DNA from 3 places in the Streptomyces peucetius genome. Region 3 is predicted to be linked to each of the others. Evidence: riboswitches for the same ligand, from Rfam matches in the RefSeq annotation. Region 3 holds a riboswitch; each other region holds the start of a gene.
The links. Region 3 has a riboswitch for cyclic di-AMP ahead of OGH68_RS17285 (M23 family metallopeptidase). Riboswitches for the same ligand answer to the same signal wherever they lie in the genome.
Positions count from the first base shown of each region.

Region 1: another riboswitch for cyclic di-AMP. It lies ahead of OGH68_RS28550 (LysM peptidoglycan-binding domain-containing protein); the one in region 3 lies ahead of OGH68_RS17285 (M23 family metallopeptidase).
Region 2: another riboswitch for cyclic di-AMP. It lies ahead of OGH68_RS22285 (C40 family peptidase); the one in region 3 lies ahead of OGH68_RS17285 (M23 family metallopeptidase).

Region 1 is NZ_CP107567.1:6,282,181-6,287,976, reverse strand. It holds partial or broken gene OGH68_RS28570 (helix-turn-helix domain-containing protein) at 6-865, shown strand; gene OGH68_RS28565 (DUF397 domain-containing protein) at 862-1,053, shown strand; gene OGH68_RS28560 (hypothetical protein) at 1,722-2,003, opposite strand; gene OGH68_RS28555 (hypothetical protein) at 2,142-2,696, shown strand; gene OGH68_RS28550 (LysM peptidoglycan-binding domain-containing protein) at 2,858-3,661, opposite strand; cyclic di-AMP (ydaO/yuaA leader) riboswitch at 3,666-3,821, opposite strand; gene OGH68_RS28545 (cellulose binding domain-containing protein) at 4,231-5,796, opposite strand, start outside.
Region 2 is NZ_CP107567.1:4,809,548-4,815,343, reverse strand. It holds gene OGH68_RS22300 (M23 family metallopeptidase) at 1-258, shown strand, start outside; gene OGH68_RS22295 (dihydrofolate reductase family protein) at 282-854, opposite strand; gene pcrA (DNA helicase PcrA) at 1,051-3,516, opposite strand; cyclic di-AMP (ydaO/yuaA leader) riboswitch at 3,768-3,930, shown strand; gene OGH68_RS22285 (C40 family peptidase) at 3,932-5,092, shown strand; gene OGH68_RS22280 (hypothetical protein) at 5,153-5,506, opposite strand.
Region 3 is NZ_CP107567.1:3,775,978-3,781,773, reverse strand. It holds gene OGH68_RS17290 (PP2C family protein-serine/threonine phosphatase) at 87-1,235, shown strand; cyclic di-AMP (ydaO/yuaA leader) riboswitch at 1,625-1,780, shown strand; gene OGH68_RS17285 (M23 family metallopeptidase) at 1,791-2,840, shown strand; gene OGH68_RS17280 (PrsW family intramembrane metalloprotease) at 3,008-4,381, opposite strand; gene trmB (tRNA (guanosine(46)-N7)-methyltransferase TrmB) at 4,453-5,244, opposite strand; gene lhgO (L-2-hydroxyglutarate oxidase) at 5,600-5,796, opposite strand, start outside.

The DNA.
Region 1 (5,796 bases), 2.5 Mb from region 3:
CTGCGATGACGACGGACAACGGCGGTGGGGCGGGCGGGGCCGGCGGGGGCTGTGAGCCGGAGCTGTCGGACAGCCTCAAGACCTTCGGCGCGGTACTCGAGGCGCTGCGGGAGGAAGCGCGCTTCACGCAGGAGCAGTTCGCGCCGCTGGTGCGGTACTCGGCGGCGTACATCGCCAAGATCGAGCAGGGCAAGCGGTTCCCGCCGAGGGAGCTGCTGGACCGGTGCGAGGAGGCACTGGGGGCGACTGCGGCGAGGGTACTGGTGGCAGCGGTACGGAGCCTGACGCGCAAGGCGGGCTGGCGTCGTGGTTCCGGCAGTGGGCGGGGATCGAGGAAGAGGCGATCTCGCTCTACGCGTACGAGTGCCGGGCGATTCCGGGGATGCTGCAGCCTGAGCCGTACATCAGGGCCCTGTTCGACCGCCACCTGCCACCGCTGACGCAGGAGCAGTCCGACCACCAAGTCGCAGCACGCGTGGCCCGCCAGCAACTACTGGTCGACCGCCCGAACACTCACTTCAGCTTCATCTTCGAACAGGCGCTACTGGAACGGCGCATGGGCGGTGCCGAAGTCACGAAGTCCCTCTTCGACCACCTGCTGTCGGTGGGAAGCCACCGCAACGTGGAGATCCAGGTCATGCCGCTGGTCCAGGAGGACCACGGTGGGTTCGAAGGCGAGATGTACCTTGCTGAGGCTGCCGATCACCGGTGGGTCGGGTACGTCGAGGGACACGGCAACAGCGCACTCCTCACCGACCCCAGAACCGTAAGTCACATGTTGCAGCGCTATGGCAAAATGCGCTCGCAGGCTCTGAGCCATCAGGCCACGGCAAGCCTGCTGGAACAGATGCGAGGAGCGCTATGAGCACCACGGAAATGGCCTGGTTCAAGAGCAGCTACAGCGGCGGCGGCGGCGACAACTGCATCGAGGTCGCCGTGCGCCCGAAGACCGTTCTGGTCCGGGACTCGAAGGACACACAGCGCCGGCCACTTGCGGTCTCCCCCGACGCCTGGTCGGCGTTCACCACGCTTGCGGCGGACTCGCGCGTCTGAACTGTCGCTGGAGCAGCGGCTGTCCGCTGCCCATCGACGTGTGACTACGCGACGTCCAGCGAGGCCTGCTTCGTCGGCTTACGACCCCGCGTCTTCTTCCCCGGGCATCAGGCATCCACCAGGGGCCTCACCACGTTGTCGGCCCAACTGCCAGGCTCCGCCTCCAGCTTGGCAAAGGCTCGCTGTAGGACCCTGGGGCTCTGGCTGCAGTGCCAACGAGTTGGGCTGGCTGATGCTGGACCCGGACCCCGACAAGTGGCCGGTGTTGGCCTGGCGTCGACAGACCGTTATGGCGACTCCAGATGGGCACTCTTCGACTGCGGCGTGGTCGACTTCCTGGTCAAGATGATGCGAGCCGAGTTCGACGTTTGCCCTCTTGCTGACGCTTCCCTCTGGGTGCGACTGCTCCTTTCGTGCACTGGCGTGAGCAGCAGCGCCGCTGGCTTGCGGGCCCTGATCGCGAGACGGGCGAGCCTGATCCGCACGTGCAGAACTTTCTTCAGTGGCCCGCACCCTGACCAAGGAGCTCGCCAACCTGCTCATCAGCTCGGTTGGCAAAGGCTCACTCACGCTCGGAATGCTGTCAGCGGCCGTCTTCCCACGAGCAACACGGAAACAGGTCCATGTCCGGCTCATCACGTTGCGCGCGACAGACGTCCCGTGCAGTCTCACGCCGCGGGGGAGCAACGCCGGGGTCGGTAGCGGACCGCGGCTCCCGCCACGCGGCAGCGGCCCATGGCGCTCCTGCCGCAGCCGCGCCACTGTGCCCGGGTGACGCGGGGGCGGTGGCCGCCGCTGGTGATCAGCGCGTTCACCGGTGTCATCGGGTCCGTGGCCGTCACCTTGGCCAGCAGGACGCCGACCGCGAGCGGGAGCAGACTCACGGCGAGGGCAGTTCCGGCGGTGGTGGCGTTGCGAACACGAGGGTGGCGGAGGGCTTCGGGGAGCATGACCCGATTCGACCAGCGGCGGGGTGCCGGCGGATCCGGCCGGGTACTCAGGACGGCCGGTCCTCGTACTCATTCCGTCCTCGCACGCGGGTGGCCAACTACCGGTCACGGGCCGAAAGATCGCTGTAGCCTCCGTGCATGACCACGGACACGGAGTGCCTGACGCTCACCCAGAACCTGCGCCGTCGCGGGGCCACCGTGCTCGCCGTCTTCGCACTGGTGTGGGCGTTCGCGGCCGGTTCCGGCATTGCCGTGATGCCGGTTGCCGTCGCCGTCGGTGTGGTCGGTGCCGTGCTGACCGGCGTGGTGGTGGTCCTGGCCCACCGCGGGGCCGCGGGGCCGGCCCGCCGGACCGTGCGGCTGCCGGAGAAGTGGAATCGAGGGGTCGGACTTGTCAACGCGCTCGAGGTCGTCGCCGTCTTCGCGGTGATCGCCGTGGCCAACGCGACGGGTCACGCGGAGCTGATTCCGCCGGGCATTTGCCTCGTGGTGGGTCTGCACTTCTTTCCGCTGGCGCGGCTCTTCGACCAATGGCAGTACACGTGGACGGCCGTCCTTCTGACGGCGGTCGCGGTCGTCGGCACGGCGGTCGCCGTGGCCGGGGCGACCGCTGAGACGGTGCGCGTGGTAGTCGGGGCGGGGGCGGCGGTCGTGCTGTGGCTGTCCGCGTTCCATGTGGCCGTGCGCGGCTGACGCTCACGGCCACATGGCGGCACGGCCACACGGCCACATGGATTCGTGCGCTGCCGAGGCGCACGCGGCACGGCTCGGGCCGGTGTCCGGGGCGCCGCCGGGCGTCCCGGGCACCGGCCCGGTGAGGTGCTGCGGCCTGCCGGCCGTCGCAACGGTCCCTTTTAGTAGGGGCCGTTCACGTTGTCGATCGAGCCGTACCGGTCGGCGGCGTAGTTGCACGCGGCGGTGATGTTGGCGACCGGGTCGTACAGGTCGTAGGACGTGCCGGGGACGTGGTAGGCGTCGAAAGTCGGCTGGATGACCTGGAGCAGGCCCTTCGAGGGCGTGCCGTTGATGGCGTTGATGTCCCAGTTGTTGATGGCCAGCGGGTTGCCGGAGGACTCACGCATGATGTTGCGGTGAATTCCCTCGTAGGTGCCCGGAATTCCGTGCTGGGCCATGATGTCCAGCGATTCCTTGATCCAGCCGTCGAGGTTGTCCGCGTAGGCCGGCTTCGCGGCGGCAGCGGCCTTCTTTGTCGCCGCGGCGGGCTTCGCCGCCAGCGTGGTCTTCTTCTCGGAGCGGTCCGCGCGGTCGGCCTCCACGGCCCGGTCGGCCTTCTTGGGGGCGGCCTTTTCCTTGGCCTCCGGGGTGGCGCCGATGGTCAGCTTCAGGCCCGGGTGAATCAGCGACGGGTCGTCGCCGACAGCCTTCCGGTTGTCCTTGTAGAGCTGCTTCCAGCCACCGTCGACGGAATGGGCGGCGGCGATCTTGGAAAGGGAGTCGCCGGCCACCACGGAATAGGTGATGGACTTCTCGGCGGCGGCCGGAGCGGCCACGGCAGCCGGCTGGGCCGCGGGAGCGGCCTGAGCAGTGGCGGCGCCCATGAGCGGCAGGGCCAGGGCCGCGCCACCCGTGCTCGCGGCGATGATCCCGCGGGTGAACGAACGGATCTTGGTACGACGGTGCTTACCCTTTGCGGGCATGGCGAATTCCTCTCCGTCGCCTGCGAGGTGAGCTGTCGGGTTCGGGCTGGAGATGCCCGGCCGCTGGAATGCGACTTCACCCCTAGCCGTTCCGGATTCCGGTTCGGCGACTTACCTGGTTCCCCCGCTCCTGCCGTACGTGAGTCGATGCGGTCTGGGTTCCGGACGGCGGCAGGATTCGGCGGTCCACCCGGATTGACGGTGACCGTAAGCGAGAGCGACCCGGCGAAACAAGTGGCGAATTGTTGATCATAATCCGAAAAGCGGTTATACCCGGGTGATTTCAATTGTCATTGCCGCGTCAAGAAACCCAAATCCCTTTCCGACGAAGGACAATGGCCGACCCGGTGACCTTTCCGTTGCGGAGTGCCAGGTGACTGACATCACGAGTGGCCTGCGCAACCGCCTGCCTCGTCGCGCCGTCTCGAGGGCACCAACTCCCAACAATCGCCCGGAATTCACCTTTCAGAACAGTTCGGCCAAATCCTTCATAACGGACATTCACTGCCAAAGCGCCGCGAGGCTCCCGGTTCATGCCAGGAGCCCCGCGGCGCCGTCCGCCACCCGTCTCAGCCGACGGTGCAGGCCTCACCTCCCAGGGTGAAGGCGCCGGGGCCGCCGTTCTCGCCCGACCAGGTGCCCGTGAAGCCGAAGCCCACCGAGGCACCGGCGGCCACCTTGCCGTTCCAGGAGACGTTGCCGGCCGTCACCTCTGCTCCGGCCTGCCGGTGTGTGGCATTCCACATCTGCCCGACCTTCTGCCCGTCGGGGAAGGTCCAGCTCAGCTGCCAGCCGTCCAGCGCAGCGGCACCCGTGTTGGTGAGCGTCACATCGGCCTGGAACCCGCCCGACCACTGGTTGGTGACGGCGTACGTCACCGTGCAGTCGGCGTCCGCGGGCGGCTCCTCCGGGTCGGGGTCCGGATCCGGCTCGGGGCCCGGGCCGGGGTCACCGCCGCCGTCACTCTCCGGCGACTCGCCGTAGATGATGCCGCGCCCGTTGGTGGCCACGTACACCCGGCCGAAGACCCGCGGGTCGCCGGTGATCGCCGCGCCGGTCCAGCCCCACTGGTGCGCGTCGTCGTTGATCCGCGTCCAGTTCGCCCCCGCGTCCGTCGAGCGGAAGATGCCGCGCACACCGCCGATCTTCGCGCTGACGAAGAGCGTCCGGTACGAAGCGCCGGCCGCCGCCTTGCCGAAGCCGACCGCGTCCGCCTCCGCCACGCCGGAGATCTTGGTGAAGGTCGCGCCGGAGTCGGTGGAGTGCCACAGGCCGTACGTCCCGTTCGCCGCGCCGCCCGCGAGCCAGATGTCACCCTCCGTACCCGGAACCGCCTTGAAGCGGACATCGCCCTCCGCCGGGAGGCCGGACGCCCTCGCGGTGAAGGTGGCGCCGCCGTCGGCGGACACGTAGAAGGTCCCGTCCTTGAAGCCGTAGAACTTCTTGGGGTTCTTCCGGTCGGACTCGACGACCGCCCCGGCCGGGATGCCGGTGGACGCGGCCCACGAGCCGCCGAAGCCGGTGGTGCGGTGCACCCCCGCGCCCTCCGGGCTCCAGACGAAGCCGCTGCCGTCCGCAGCGGCGGCGACCGTGCCTCCGCCCGTCACGCCGGCCGGCTGCGAGCCCTGGAACCAATTGGCCCCGTTGTCCGTGGAGAACGCGATGTGCGGGGCGGCGTCGGCGTTGCCGACCCGTACGACGGTGTCGGGTGCGGCCTCCGCGAAATCCAGGCTCGTGGTCGCCGACATGTTCGGCCCGGTGAACATCATCTCGGGCACGGCGTCGAGATCCGTGTGACGGAAGCCACCGATGTCGAGGAGACCGCTGAGCAGCGGCGCGCCCGACGGCGGGCTGGCCAGGTCGTTGACGGCCGTCTCCTCCAGGCCCTTCACCATCGGCGTGATCAGGATCTTCCCGCCGGTGTCCCAGGTCCGCAGGTTCTCGGTCCCGTAGATCGTCGCGCCCGTGCCGTACATCATCCGGTCGGAGTCGAACGGGTCGATCTCCAGCGCCTCGGTCATCCAGCCGAGCTTGGGTGAGACCTCGGGGGGCGACGGGTTCGCTCCCCAGGAGAGCCAGGGGACGGAGGAGATGTCCTGGGTGTAGCGGAAGGAACGGTCGGGATAGCTGGTGTG
Region 2 (5,796 bases), 1.0 Mb from region 3:
ACCGTCCGCACGCAGTGGAACAGCGCCTACGGCAACATGGCCATCGTGACGGCGGCGGACGGCACGGAGACCTGGTACTGCCACCTGAGCAGCACCAAGATCCGCAGCGGTTCGGTCAAGGCCGGCGATGTCATCGCCTACTCGGGCAACTCCGGCAACTCCACGGGCCCGCACCTCCACTTCGAGGTCAGGCCCGGCGGCGGCGCGGCCATCGACCCGCTGCCGTGGCTGCGCAGCCACGGCATCGACCCCACCTAGCCGCCCGGGGCGTCCTCAGGTCCTCAGCGGACGACGTCGAAGACGTTCTTCTGCAGGCCGTTGGCGTACGCCTCGTGCTCGACGAGCTTCAGCTTCTGGGTGTCCTTGTCCGTGTCGCTGAACAGCCGCTTGCCCGCGCCGAGCAGCAGCGGGAAGACGAGCAGGTGGTAGCGGTCGATCAGGCCGGCGTCCGAGAGGCTCCGGTTGAGGGCGGCGCTGCCGTGCATGATGATCGGGCCGCCCTCCGTCTCCTTCAGCGCGGCAACCTCGTCGAGCGAGCGCAGGATCGTGTGCTCGCCCCAGTTCGACACCAGGTCGTCCTCGGTGAGCGTGGTGGAGACGACGTACTTCGGCATCGGCCTGTAGTCGGCGAACTCGTCCATGTCCGGCCAGACGGGGCTGAACGCCTCGTAGCTGGCCCGGCCCAGCAGCATCGCGGTGGCTTCCTTCTGCTCCCGGCCTTTGATCTCGAATGCCTCCGGGACGAACTCCATGTCCTTGAAGGTCCAGCCCGAGTTCCGGTAACCGGGCTCCCCGCCGGGGGCCTCCATCACGCCGTCGAGCGAGACGAAGGCGGTGCTGATCAGGGTGCGCATCGTGGATCTCCTGGATCTCGTGACTGGTTCTCAGCAGTGCGGCAGGTGCCGTTGTGGCCGGCCTCGCGGCCGCGTGCACCAACTGTCAGTGAAGACCGCGGATCACACGGAAACTCATCGATCGCCGCCCACCGGTTTCGGCAGAGCAGCGAGCCCGACGAACCGCGAACCCGACGAGCAGCGAGCCCGCCTTGCGTCAGAGCTTCTCGACCGGCGCGTACCGCAGCAACAGCCGCTTCGGCTTCTCGTCCCCGAAGTCGATCGTCGCCTGTGCCTCCGAGCCGGAGCCCTTGACCTCGATCACGGTCCCCAGGCCGAACTGGTCGTGCGTGACCCGGTCGCCCACCGCCAGCGAGATCACCGGCTTGTCGCTCGTACGCCGGGTGGCGAAGCCCGAGGCACCGCCGCGCGAACGCGCGGACGACAACGAGGACGCGATGCCGGACGTGGGCCCGGCAGGGGCGGCCATCGGGCCCGTCCGCTTCCAGGTCAGATGCCGCTCGGGGATCTCCTCGAGGAACCGCGAGGGCGGGTTGTACGAGGGCTGGCCCCAGGCACTGCGCATCGACGAGCGGGTCAGGTAGAGCCGCTCGCGGGCGCGGGTGATGCCCACGTACGCCAGGCGCCGCTCCTCCTCCAGCTCCTTCGTCTGCCCCAGCGCCCGCATGTGCGGGAAGACGCCGTCCTCCATACCGGTGAGGAACACGACGGGGAACTCGAGGCCCTTGGCGGTGTGCAGGGTCATCAGCGTGATGACGCCGGTGCCCTCCTCGTCCTCGTCGGGGATCTGGTCGGAGTCGGCGACGAGCGCGACCTTCTCCAGGAACTCCGCGAGCGTGCCGGCGCCCTCCTCGTCCCCGCGCTCCTGCTCGAACTCGAGTGCCACGGCCGCCAGTTCCTGGAGGTTCTCGATGCGGGTCTCGTCCTGCGGGTCCGTGGACGCCTGCAGCTCGGCGAGGTAGCCGGTCCGCTCCAACACGGCCTCCAGCACGACCGCGGGACCGGCGCCCGAGTCGACGATCGTCCGCAGCTCCTCCATCAGCACGTTGAACCGCTTGACCGCGTTGGCGGAGCGGGCCGCCATGCCGTAGGCCTCGTCGACCCGCTTGAGGGCCTGCGGGAAGGTGATCTTCTCGCGCAGCGCCAGCGCGTCGACCATCGCCTCCGCGCGCTCGCCGATGCCGCGCTTCGGAACGTTCAGGATGCGGCGCAGCGGGACGTTGTCCTCGGGGTTGGCGAGGACGCGCAGATAGGCCAGCACGTCGCGGACCTCCTTGCGCTCGTAGAAGCGCACACCGCCGACGACCTTGTAGGGCAGGCCGACGCGGATGAAGATCTCCTCGAACACACGCGACTGTGCGTTCGTGCGGTAGAAGACGGCGACGTCGCCCGCCTTCGCCTCGCCCTGGTCGGTGAGCCGGTCGATCTCGTCGGCGACGAACTGGGCCTCGTCGTGCTCGGTGTCCGCGACGTAGCCGGTGATCTGGGCGCCCTCGCCCGCGTTCGTCCACAGGTTCTTGGGGCGGCGGGACTCGTTGCGCTCGATGACGGCGTTGGCTGCGGACAGGATCGTCTGGGTGGAGCGGTAGTTCTGCTCCAGCAGGATCGTGGTCGCGTCCGGGTAGTCCTCCTCGAACTGGAGGATGTTGCGGATGGTCGCGCCGCGGAAGGCGTAGATCGACTGGTCGGCGTCACCGACGACGCACAGCTCGGCCGGGTCCAGGTCCTCGTAACCGGTGCCCACCAGTTCGCGCACGAGCGTGTACTGAGCGTGGTTGGTGTCCTGGTACTCGTCGACCAGTACGTGCCGGAAGCGGCGCCGGTAGTGCTCGGCGACGTCCGGGAACGCCTGGAGGAGATGGACCGTCGTCATGATGATGTCGTCGAAGTCCAGCGCGTTGGCCTCGCGCAGCCTCGCCTGGTACATCCGGTACGCCTCGGCCAGCGTCTTCTCGAAGCCTCCCTCAGAGCCTCCCGCCTGGGAGGTACCCCCAAGAGCCTGGTCGGCGAAGGCCTCCTCGTCGATCAGCTCGTTCTTCAGGTTCGAGATCTTGGCGCTGAAGGACTTCGGCGGGAACTTCTTCGGGTCCAGGTCCAGATCGCGGCAGACCAGCGACATCAGCCGCTTCGAGTCGGCGGCGTCGTAGATCGAGAACGACGAGGTGAAGCCCAGCTTCTTCGACTCGCGGCGCAGGATGCGCACGCACGCGCTGTGGAAGGTCATGACCCACATGGCGTTCGCACGCGGACCCACCAGCTGCTCGACGCGCTCCTTCATCTCGCCGGCGGCCTTGTTGGTGAAGGTGATCGCCAGTATCTGGCCGGGGTGCACATGGCGCGTCCCCAGCAGATGGGCGATGCGGTGCGTGAGCACACGGGTCTTGCCGGAGCCGGCGCCGGCCACGATGAGCAGGGGCGACCCGGTGTGCACGACAGCGGCGCGCTGCTGTTCGTTCAGCCCTTCGAGCAGCGCGGCGGGGTCCACGACGGGGCGCGGCGCGCCGTCGCGGTAGTACCCGTCGCGGGCCGGAGGCACGTCGAACGCGCCCTGGAAGAGGTCGTCCGGAATCTGCTCCGGAGCCGGCTCCTCGGGCGGCGGCGGGTGCTCGTCCGCTCGGGGCTGGAGGTCCGCCAGGAAGCTGTCGTCAAAGAGGCTGCTCATCGCCTAACGAGTCTAGGCGGCCGGACCGACAATCGTGGCCGCACGCGGATACCAGGGGCGGCCACGGTAGGTGACCGCCCACATCCACCGGGCGACCGATCGGTGACCGGGGGCCCGGCCCGGAGCGGGCCGCAGAAAAGGTCACGAAAATGTATCGGACATATCGAACATCAACCTTCACAGCAGCTGCACGAGTTGGCTAGCGTGCTCGACCAGGCGGCCCGCACCCCTCCCGGCGAACCACGCCGAACGGGCGGCCTGCGCCGAATCCGGCCTCCCGTCCACGGAGTTCGGAACCGGGGACCCACCATGCAGTACCGGGGTGAATCGGACCGCGTTCCGCTCGGTCCGTAGGGCGCCTTCCGTTCGCCCGAACCCGACAGCTAACCCGGTAGGCGGTCCACGGAAGAAGGAGATGCCGGCCTTGGCGTCGCATCGCAAGCCCCGCAGCCGAACCGCAAAGCAGTCCCCCGCCGTCGGATTCACGACGGCAGCCCTCGCCGGTGTGACCCTGCTCTCCACGCAGAGCGCGACCGCCGCGCCCTCCGAGCCGAAGCCCAGCATCGAAGAGGTGCAGAAGAAGGTCGACGACCTGTACCGGCAGGCGGGCAGCGCCACGCAGGAGTACAACAAGGCGAAGGAAGCCACCGCCGAGAAGCGCCAAGAGGTGGACCGGCTCCTCGACGAGGCGGCCGTGCGCACCGAAAAGCTGAACGAGTCGCGCCGGGCCCTCGGCAACTACGCGGCCGCCCAGTACCGCACCGGTTCCGTCACGCCCACCGCCGCGCTGATGTTCGCGGACAGTCCGCAGGCGTACTTCGACCAGACACAGCTGATGGACCGGATGACGGATCAGCAGCGCACCGCGGTCGCCGAGTACGAGACCGAGCGGGCGGCAGCCGCCAGAGAGCGCGCGGAGGCGACGAAGCGGCTCGAGTCCCTCACGGACTCCCAGGAGGCCCTGCGCACCAGCAAGCAGACGGTGCAGGCCAAGCTCGCCGAGGCACGCACCCTGCTGTCGAAGCTGACTGCGGAGGAGAAGGCACGGCTCGCCGCGATCGAGCGGAAGAAGGAGGAGGAGGCGCGCCGCAAGGCCCAGGAGAAGGCCGAGGCGGAGGCCCGCGCGAGGGCCGAGGCCGAGGCCGAGCGGCAGCGCCAGGAACGCGAGACGGCCCCGGACACCGGCACCACGGACCCGGGCACCGGCACGGAGGACGGCACCTACGCGGCCAAGGCCGACAAGGTGCTCGCCTTCGCCCGCGCCCAGATCGGCAAGCCGTACGTCTGGGGTGCGTCGGGCCCGAGCTCGTACGACTGCTCCGGCCTCACCCAGGCCGCGTGGAAGGCCGCCGGGGTGGACCTGCCGCGCACCACCTGGGACCAGGTGGAGGTCGGCACCCGGGTCGCGACGGCCGATCTGCTCCCGGGCGACCTGGTCTTCTTCTACGACGACATCAGCCACGTCGGCATCTACATCGGCGACGGCAAGATGATCCACGCCCCCAAGCCGGGCACGAACGTCCGCGAGGAGTCCATCTACTACATGCCGGTCTACGGGAGCATCCGCCCCGCCTGATCCCGGCGCACGAGTGCCCGGGCGGCGCGGCCGCCCGGGCACCGGTCCGTCCCGCGCGGATCAGGTCCAGAGGGTGGCGATGAACACGTTGGCCACGGTCAGGCCGCCGACCGCGCCGAACAGCGCCTTGTCGACCTTCTCCTCGTCCCGCTTGACGTACACCAGGCCCAGGATCACCACCAGGACCGCCAGCTTGATGCCGATCTTGAGGTTGTTCACCGCCTGGTCGTCCGCCTGGTTCAGACCCACCAGCGCCACGCCCGTGACCAGCATGGTCAGCGCGCCGTGCAGCATCGCCGGGTTGAAGCGGGCCGTGCCCTCTCCCATTGCCTTCATCTGGGTCAGGAATCCGCCCAGCAGCGAGGCGATACCGATGATGTGCAGGGCGACGAAGACATTGGTGAGTACGTCCATGGCCGGAGCCTAACCCTCCCCATATCACCGTCCGTCGGGCAGGTGGGCCCGCTCCGCCGCATCGGTCGGCCGGCTACGGCAATGCGGACGCACGACGACCACCGGGTGATCAGCAACCGGTCCCAAGTGTCCATCTTCGGCACTTTGCGGTCCTTTCACCCCGCCCCCGTGACCGTGACGTCTAGCGTCCTGCCCCAGGTGGCCGACTCCCCACCCGCCGTCGTGCAGCCGGACGGCACTCGGCCGCCACCGCCGGGAGATCCGGCGGCGGACCGCTCCCCCGAGCGGCC
Region 3 (5,796 bases):
GTGGCTGCACGGCGCGTCGGCGCCGAGCCTGAGGTGGGCGCGGTACTGTCCGCAGCCGTCAGCGGACCCGGCAGGAGAGACCACCTTTGGGACAGCAGCGGCGGGATGAAGGCGGCGCGCGTCGGGCCCCGTGGTTCGTGCGTGCCCTGCCCGTCGCGATGATCGTCGCAGGGGTGGTCTTCGACATGCTGACACCGCCTCGTTTCACCGCGGTGCCGCTCTTCGCCGCCGCGCCCCTTCTCGCCGCCCCTCTCGTCTCGTTCGTGGCGACCCTGCTCATGGGTGTCGCCGCGATCCTGGGGGTGAGCGGCATGCACGTCTACAACGGGACCGCCGCGCAGATCACCGCGGCCACCGAGACCACCACGGTGCTCACCGTCGCCGCTCTGGCCCTGGTCATCAACAGGGTCGTACAGCGCAGAGGCGAGCAGCTGGCCTCGGCGCGGGTGATCGCCGAGACCGCGCAGCGGGCCGTGCTGCCCGCGCCGGCCGAGCGGATCGGCGGCCTGCACATCGCCGCCCGGTACGAGGCGGCGCAGGAGGGCGCCTTCATCGGCGGCGACCTGTTCGCGGTGCAGGACACCCCGCACGGTGTGCGGCTCCTCGTGGGCGACGTCCGGGGCAAGGGGCTGGGGGCGGTGGCGACCGTGGCGGTCGTCATCGGCGCGTTCCGCGAGGCCGCGGAGCAGGAGCGCTCGCTCGAGGGTGTGGGGCAGCGGCTGGAGCGCGCGCTCAAGCGGGAGGGGGACCGGCGCGAGGGCCTGGACGCGGTGGAGGGCTTCACCACGGCCGTGCTGGGCGAGATTCCCCGCGGCCGTCCGCTGGTGCGGCTGGTGAACCGGGGGCATCCGGAGCCGCTGGTGCTGCATGCCGACGGGGGGCTGGACGTGCTCCGTCCGCCGCAGGCGGCGCTGCCGCTCGGCATGGGTGATCTGGGGGAGTGGCCGGACCGGGCGGCGGAGTATCCGCTGCCCGACGGGGCGACGCTGCTGCTCTACACGGACGGGGTGACGGAGGCGCGCGACGACCGCGGCGTCTTCTACGACCCGGTGGAACGGCTCACCGGGCGGCTCTTCCCGGGGCCGGGGGAGCTGCTGGACGCACTCGTCGACGACGTACGCCGGTACACCGGCGGCGGCTCGAACGACGACATGGCTCTGCTGGCCGTCGGCCGTCCGGCTCGGGGCCAGCCGGAGCGGCGCAGGATTGTGCCGGTGGTTCCTCCGGCGGTCTGAGCCGACGGCGGAAGCGGATGTCGTCCTCTTCCCGAGGGCCGTCGGACCGTCCGTCAGCCGCCGGCCCGCGTGTCGTCGGACCGCCCGTCGGCCCTCGGCCCGCGCGTCAACCGGCCCGCGCGCCGTCGGCGCCTCGACCCGCGGGCCGGCCTCGGTCGTCCTTACGGCCTGTGACCCAAGGGCACCTCTCCGCATAACATTTGACACACCGTCAGGAAAAGGTCTCTGTCCGATGTTTGATCAAGTCGCCCGATTCTGAGTGCCTCTGTCACGTTAAGTCCCCGTCGAAATCGCTAATGATCAGTCGGAACAGCTTGGAATCCGGCCCCGCCGTCTATTAACGTTCGATAACGCAGCGCGGTCGTCCCAGCCGTCGTCAGAGGCGGCACCGCGCGCACGCGCCGAATCCCGCAAGGGAACCGGGGAACCACCAATTGGGGTGAATCGGGCACCTTTTGCCGCTCAGTCCGCGGTCGAGGCGCCCGTAGGAGACCTTCCTGCTCCGAACCCGTCAGCTAACCCGGTAGGCGAGAAGGAAGGAAGGAGAACGCCTTCGTGGCGTCCAACATGCCTGCCCCAGAGGCCCGCTTCGCGTCCGAACGCATCGGTGACGACGCACCCGAGCGGACCTGGGAGGAATGGAATCCCACAGAGGAGTCCATCCGCCCGGTGCGCGGCCGGCACCGTGTCATCAAGCAGCGCGGCGGACTCGCCCGCAGCTCCACGGTGCTCGGCGTCGGTGTGATCGCCGCGGTCGGCGCGGGTGGCATAGCCACCGCGCAGGACAAGCCGGCGGTCTCCATTTCCCTTCCCGACGCCATCACGGACAATCTTCCCGACGCCAAGTCCCTGCCGGGCGTGGGCTCGTTGGTGTCCGACGACTCGGATTCCGACGCCGCGGCGGACGTGAACACCGCCCCGCTGACCGCCGCGACCACGGTGGCCGACGGTGGCGACGGCTCCGCCCGGGCGACGGGCGCGGGCGAGGCGTTGCGGGCCCGCATCCTCGCGCAGGCCGAGCAGCAGCAGGCCGCCGCGGACGCGGAGGCCAAGGCCGCCGCGGAGAAGGCCGCCGCCGAACAGGCCGCGGCCGCTGCGGAAAAGCAGCAGAGCGAGGCAGAGGCCAAGGCCGCGGAAGAGAAGCGCAAGGCGGAAGAGGCCGCCCGGGCCAAGGCGGAGGCCGAGCGTCTCGCCGAGCTCGCGAGGAGCTTCTCCCTGCCCACCTCCTCGTACACGATCACCTCCACCTTCGGCGAGTCCGGCTCCATGTGGTCCTCCGGCCAGCACACCGGCCTGGACTTCGCCGCCCCGACCGGCACCCCGGTCAAGGCCGTGCACAGCGGCACGGTCAAGTCCGCGGGGTGGTCCGGCTCGTACGGCTACCGCATCGTCCTCGAACTCGACGACGGCACCGAGGTCCTGTACGCCCACCTGTCGTCCATGACGGCGAGCGCGGGCCAGAAGGTCACCACCGGCGAGACGATCGGGCGTGTCGGCGCCACCGGCAACGTCACCGGGCCCCATCTGCACCTCGAGGTGCACACCGCGGGCGGCTCCGGCATCGACCCGATGGCCTGGCTGCGCGGCAAGGGCCTCACGATCTGATCCCTGCCCGGTACGGGGCTCCGCATGCTCTCCCATGCGCTTCTCCGTGCCGGGCATCTCCATGTCTCCGGCATTCCTGCCGCACCCCCCGACGCCAGGGCTGCCGGGCTGTGCCCGGGCACCCGCCGCCGATGGGGCGTCCGCGCTGTCGCGGCCGCCGACGCGGGTCAGTAGCGGTACGGGTTGTAGCCGCCGTAGTTCCGGTACGGCGGCGGCACCGGCACCCGGCTCGTCGCCCGGGCCGCGTACGCCAGTGACGGACCCGCCACCTGTCTGCGCTGCCACAGGTGGTGCAGCAGTTCCTGCTCGCGCTCCGCGAAGTCCGGGTCCGCCGCGCCCCGGTGTGCCCGGCGGCGCAGAAAGGCCAGTGACGTCGCGAACGCCTCGTACTCCGACACCGCGTGGCCGGCGGCCGGGCCGTACGTGCGCCGGGCGAAGTCACGCGCCAGCGTGCGGGCGCGCATCGACGAAAGGGCGCGCGGCTCGGACGCCGGCATCCAGCCCGCCGCGGCATAGGCGGGGAGCTCGTCGGATATCGTGCGCAGCTCGCGCTGGCGGGTCCATATCGTCAGCCAGGTGAGCAGCCCGAACGCCGGCACCATGAACGCCCCGTACACCGCGTAGAAGCCCCACGGGCCGAGCATCGACGCCGAGCCGTTCCACAGGGCGTGCATGCCCATCGCGAGGGCAAGACCCAGGAGCGGCAGGGCGATACGCCGCAGACGCCGGTGGTGGCGCGCGCCGAGCGCGGCGACACCGAAGCCGAGGCCCGTGAGCACGGTGAAGAGCGGATGGGCGAACGGTGACATCACGACCCGTACGAAGAAGGTCGCGGCGGTCACCGACGCGAAGCCGGAGGTGCCCGTCGACTGGTCCTCGTCGAACGCGCTGCCCAGGTAGAGGATGTTCTCCGTGAAGGCGAAGCCGGTGGCGGTGAAGCCGGCGACCACCACGCCGTCCACGAGTCCGGTGAAGTCCCGTCTGCGGAAGACGAAGATCAGCAGGATCGCTGCGGCCTTCGCGCTCTCCTCGACCACGGGCGCTATGACCGTCGCCCCGATGGTGTCGGCGGAAGCCGGATCGGCGGTCGCCGTCGCTATCCAGCGGGTCGCGAACGTGTTCGCGATGATCGCGATCAGGGCCGCGGCGCAGGCGCCCCAGGCGAAGGCGAAGAGGAGGTTCCGCCAGGGGCCTGGCTCGACCCGGTCCAGCCAGCGGAACGCGGCCAGCAGCAGCGGGACGGGCAGTGTCGCCAGAGCCAGGCCGACCACGAACCCGTGGGTGCCGGTCTGTTCCCGCACCAGCACCAGGATCACCAGGCCGCAGAGGGCGAGCAGCGTGATCACCGCACCGGCGCGGACCGCCCTGCTGCGCCAGAACCTCGAGGCCGCCAGGGGCCGGTAGCGCCGGCGCGCGGGCTCGGGGACCTCGGTGAGCAGCGCGTCGACATGCTCCTGGCGGCACGCCGGCAGCACCGGGTGCGACGGCACCGCGGCGCTGGGCGGGCGGTGCTGCGATGGCTGCGCGGACGAGTCGGACACCCGTCGACCCTAACCAGACGCACTGACAACCGGCGACGGCGCGAGACGCATCCCGGGCACCGGAGCACCCGTCAGTCCTGCGGCTGAACCCGGCGGAAGAGCAGGTCGTGCACCTTGTGGCCCTTGTCGAGGCCCTGGCCCTCGAAGCGGGTCAGCGGACGGAACGCGGGACGTGGCGCGAAACCGCCGTCGTCCCGGGTGTTCTCGAAGTGCGGGTGCGCGGACAGCACTTCGAGCATCTGCTCGGCGTACGGCTCCCAGTCGGTCGCGCAGTGCAGGACCGCGCCGGGCTTGAGCCGCTGGGCGGCGAGGGTGAGGAAGTCCGGCTGGATCAGCCGGCGCTTGTGGTGCCGCTTCTTGGGCCACGGGTCCGGGAAGTAGACGCGTATGCCGTCGAGCGAGCGGGGCGGCAGCATCTCCCGCAGCAGGATGATCGCGTCGCCGTTGGCCACCCGGATGTTGGTCAGGCCGTTCCGCTCCGCCAGGGCCAGGAGATTGCCCTGGCCGGGGGTGTGCACGTCGACCGCGAGGATTCCAGTGCCGGGGTCGTCGGCGGCCATCTGTGCGGTGGCCTCGCCCATCCCGAAGCCGATCTCCAGGACGACCGGCAGTCCGCCGAACATCTCGTCGAGGTCCAGCACCCGGTGCCCGTCGATGTCCATGCCCCACACCGGCCACAGCCGCTGCAGCGCATCGCCCTGCCCGGCGGTGACCCGGCTCCGCCGCGGCTGGAAGCTGCGGATACGACGCTCGTGATGCGATCCGGCCGGGTCGGCGGCCGGCCCGCCGGGAAAGCGCGGCTCGCCCTTGGCGCGGATGGGGTGGCGGAGGGCGTGGGGGGTGGTGTTACGGGGCTCAGACACAGTGCTCCCGATTCTACGAGGGCGCGAGCGGTGACGGCTCCGGGGCGCCCGCCCCGCGCCGGGGGCGCGAGCGGTGGCCGCCCTGTGGCGCCCGCCGACGCCGAGGGGCGCGGCGCCCGACGCGAGGCCGCGACGTACCCGAGGCCGGACAGGAGGGAAGGCGGGGCCGGGTACGCGAGGCCGGAGGTGCGCGAGGCCGGACGGGCCGCCGGGTGGGTACGCGACGCCGACCTGTGGGCCGCCCGGGCAGGCGGGCCCGGTACGCGACGCCGGAGGTGCGTGCCGCCCGCCGGAGCCGGTCAGCCGCGCCGCCGGGCGGGTCCGCCAGGACTTTCGGGGCCCGCCCGGCCGCCGGTCAGGCGGAGAGGGAGGCGAGGGCGCGGCGGGCGATCTCGCGGCCGATGGGGAGGGAGGCCGTCGCCGCCGGCGAGGGTGCGTTCAGGACGTGCACCGTCCGCGGGGCCTCGCGGATCAGGAAGTCGTCGGCGAGCGTTCCGTCCCGCAACACCGCCTGCGCCCGGACACCGGCCGGGGCCGGCCGCAGGTCCTCCT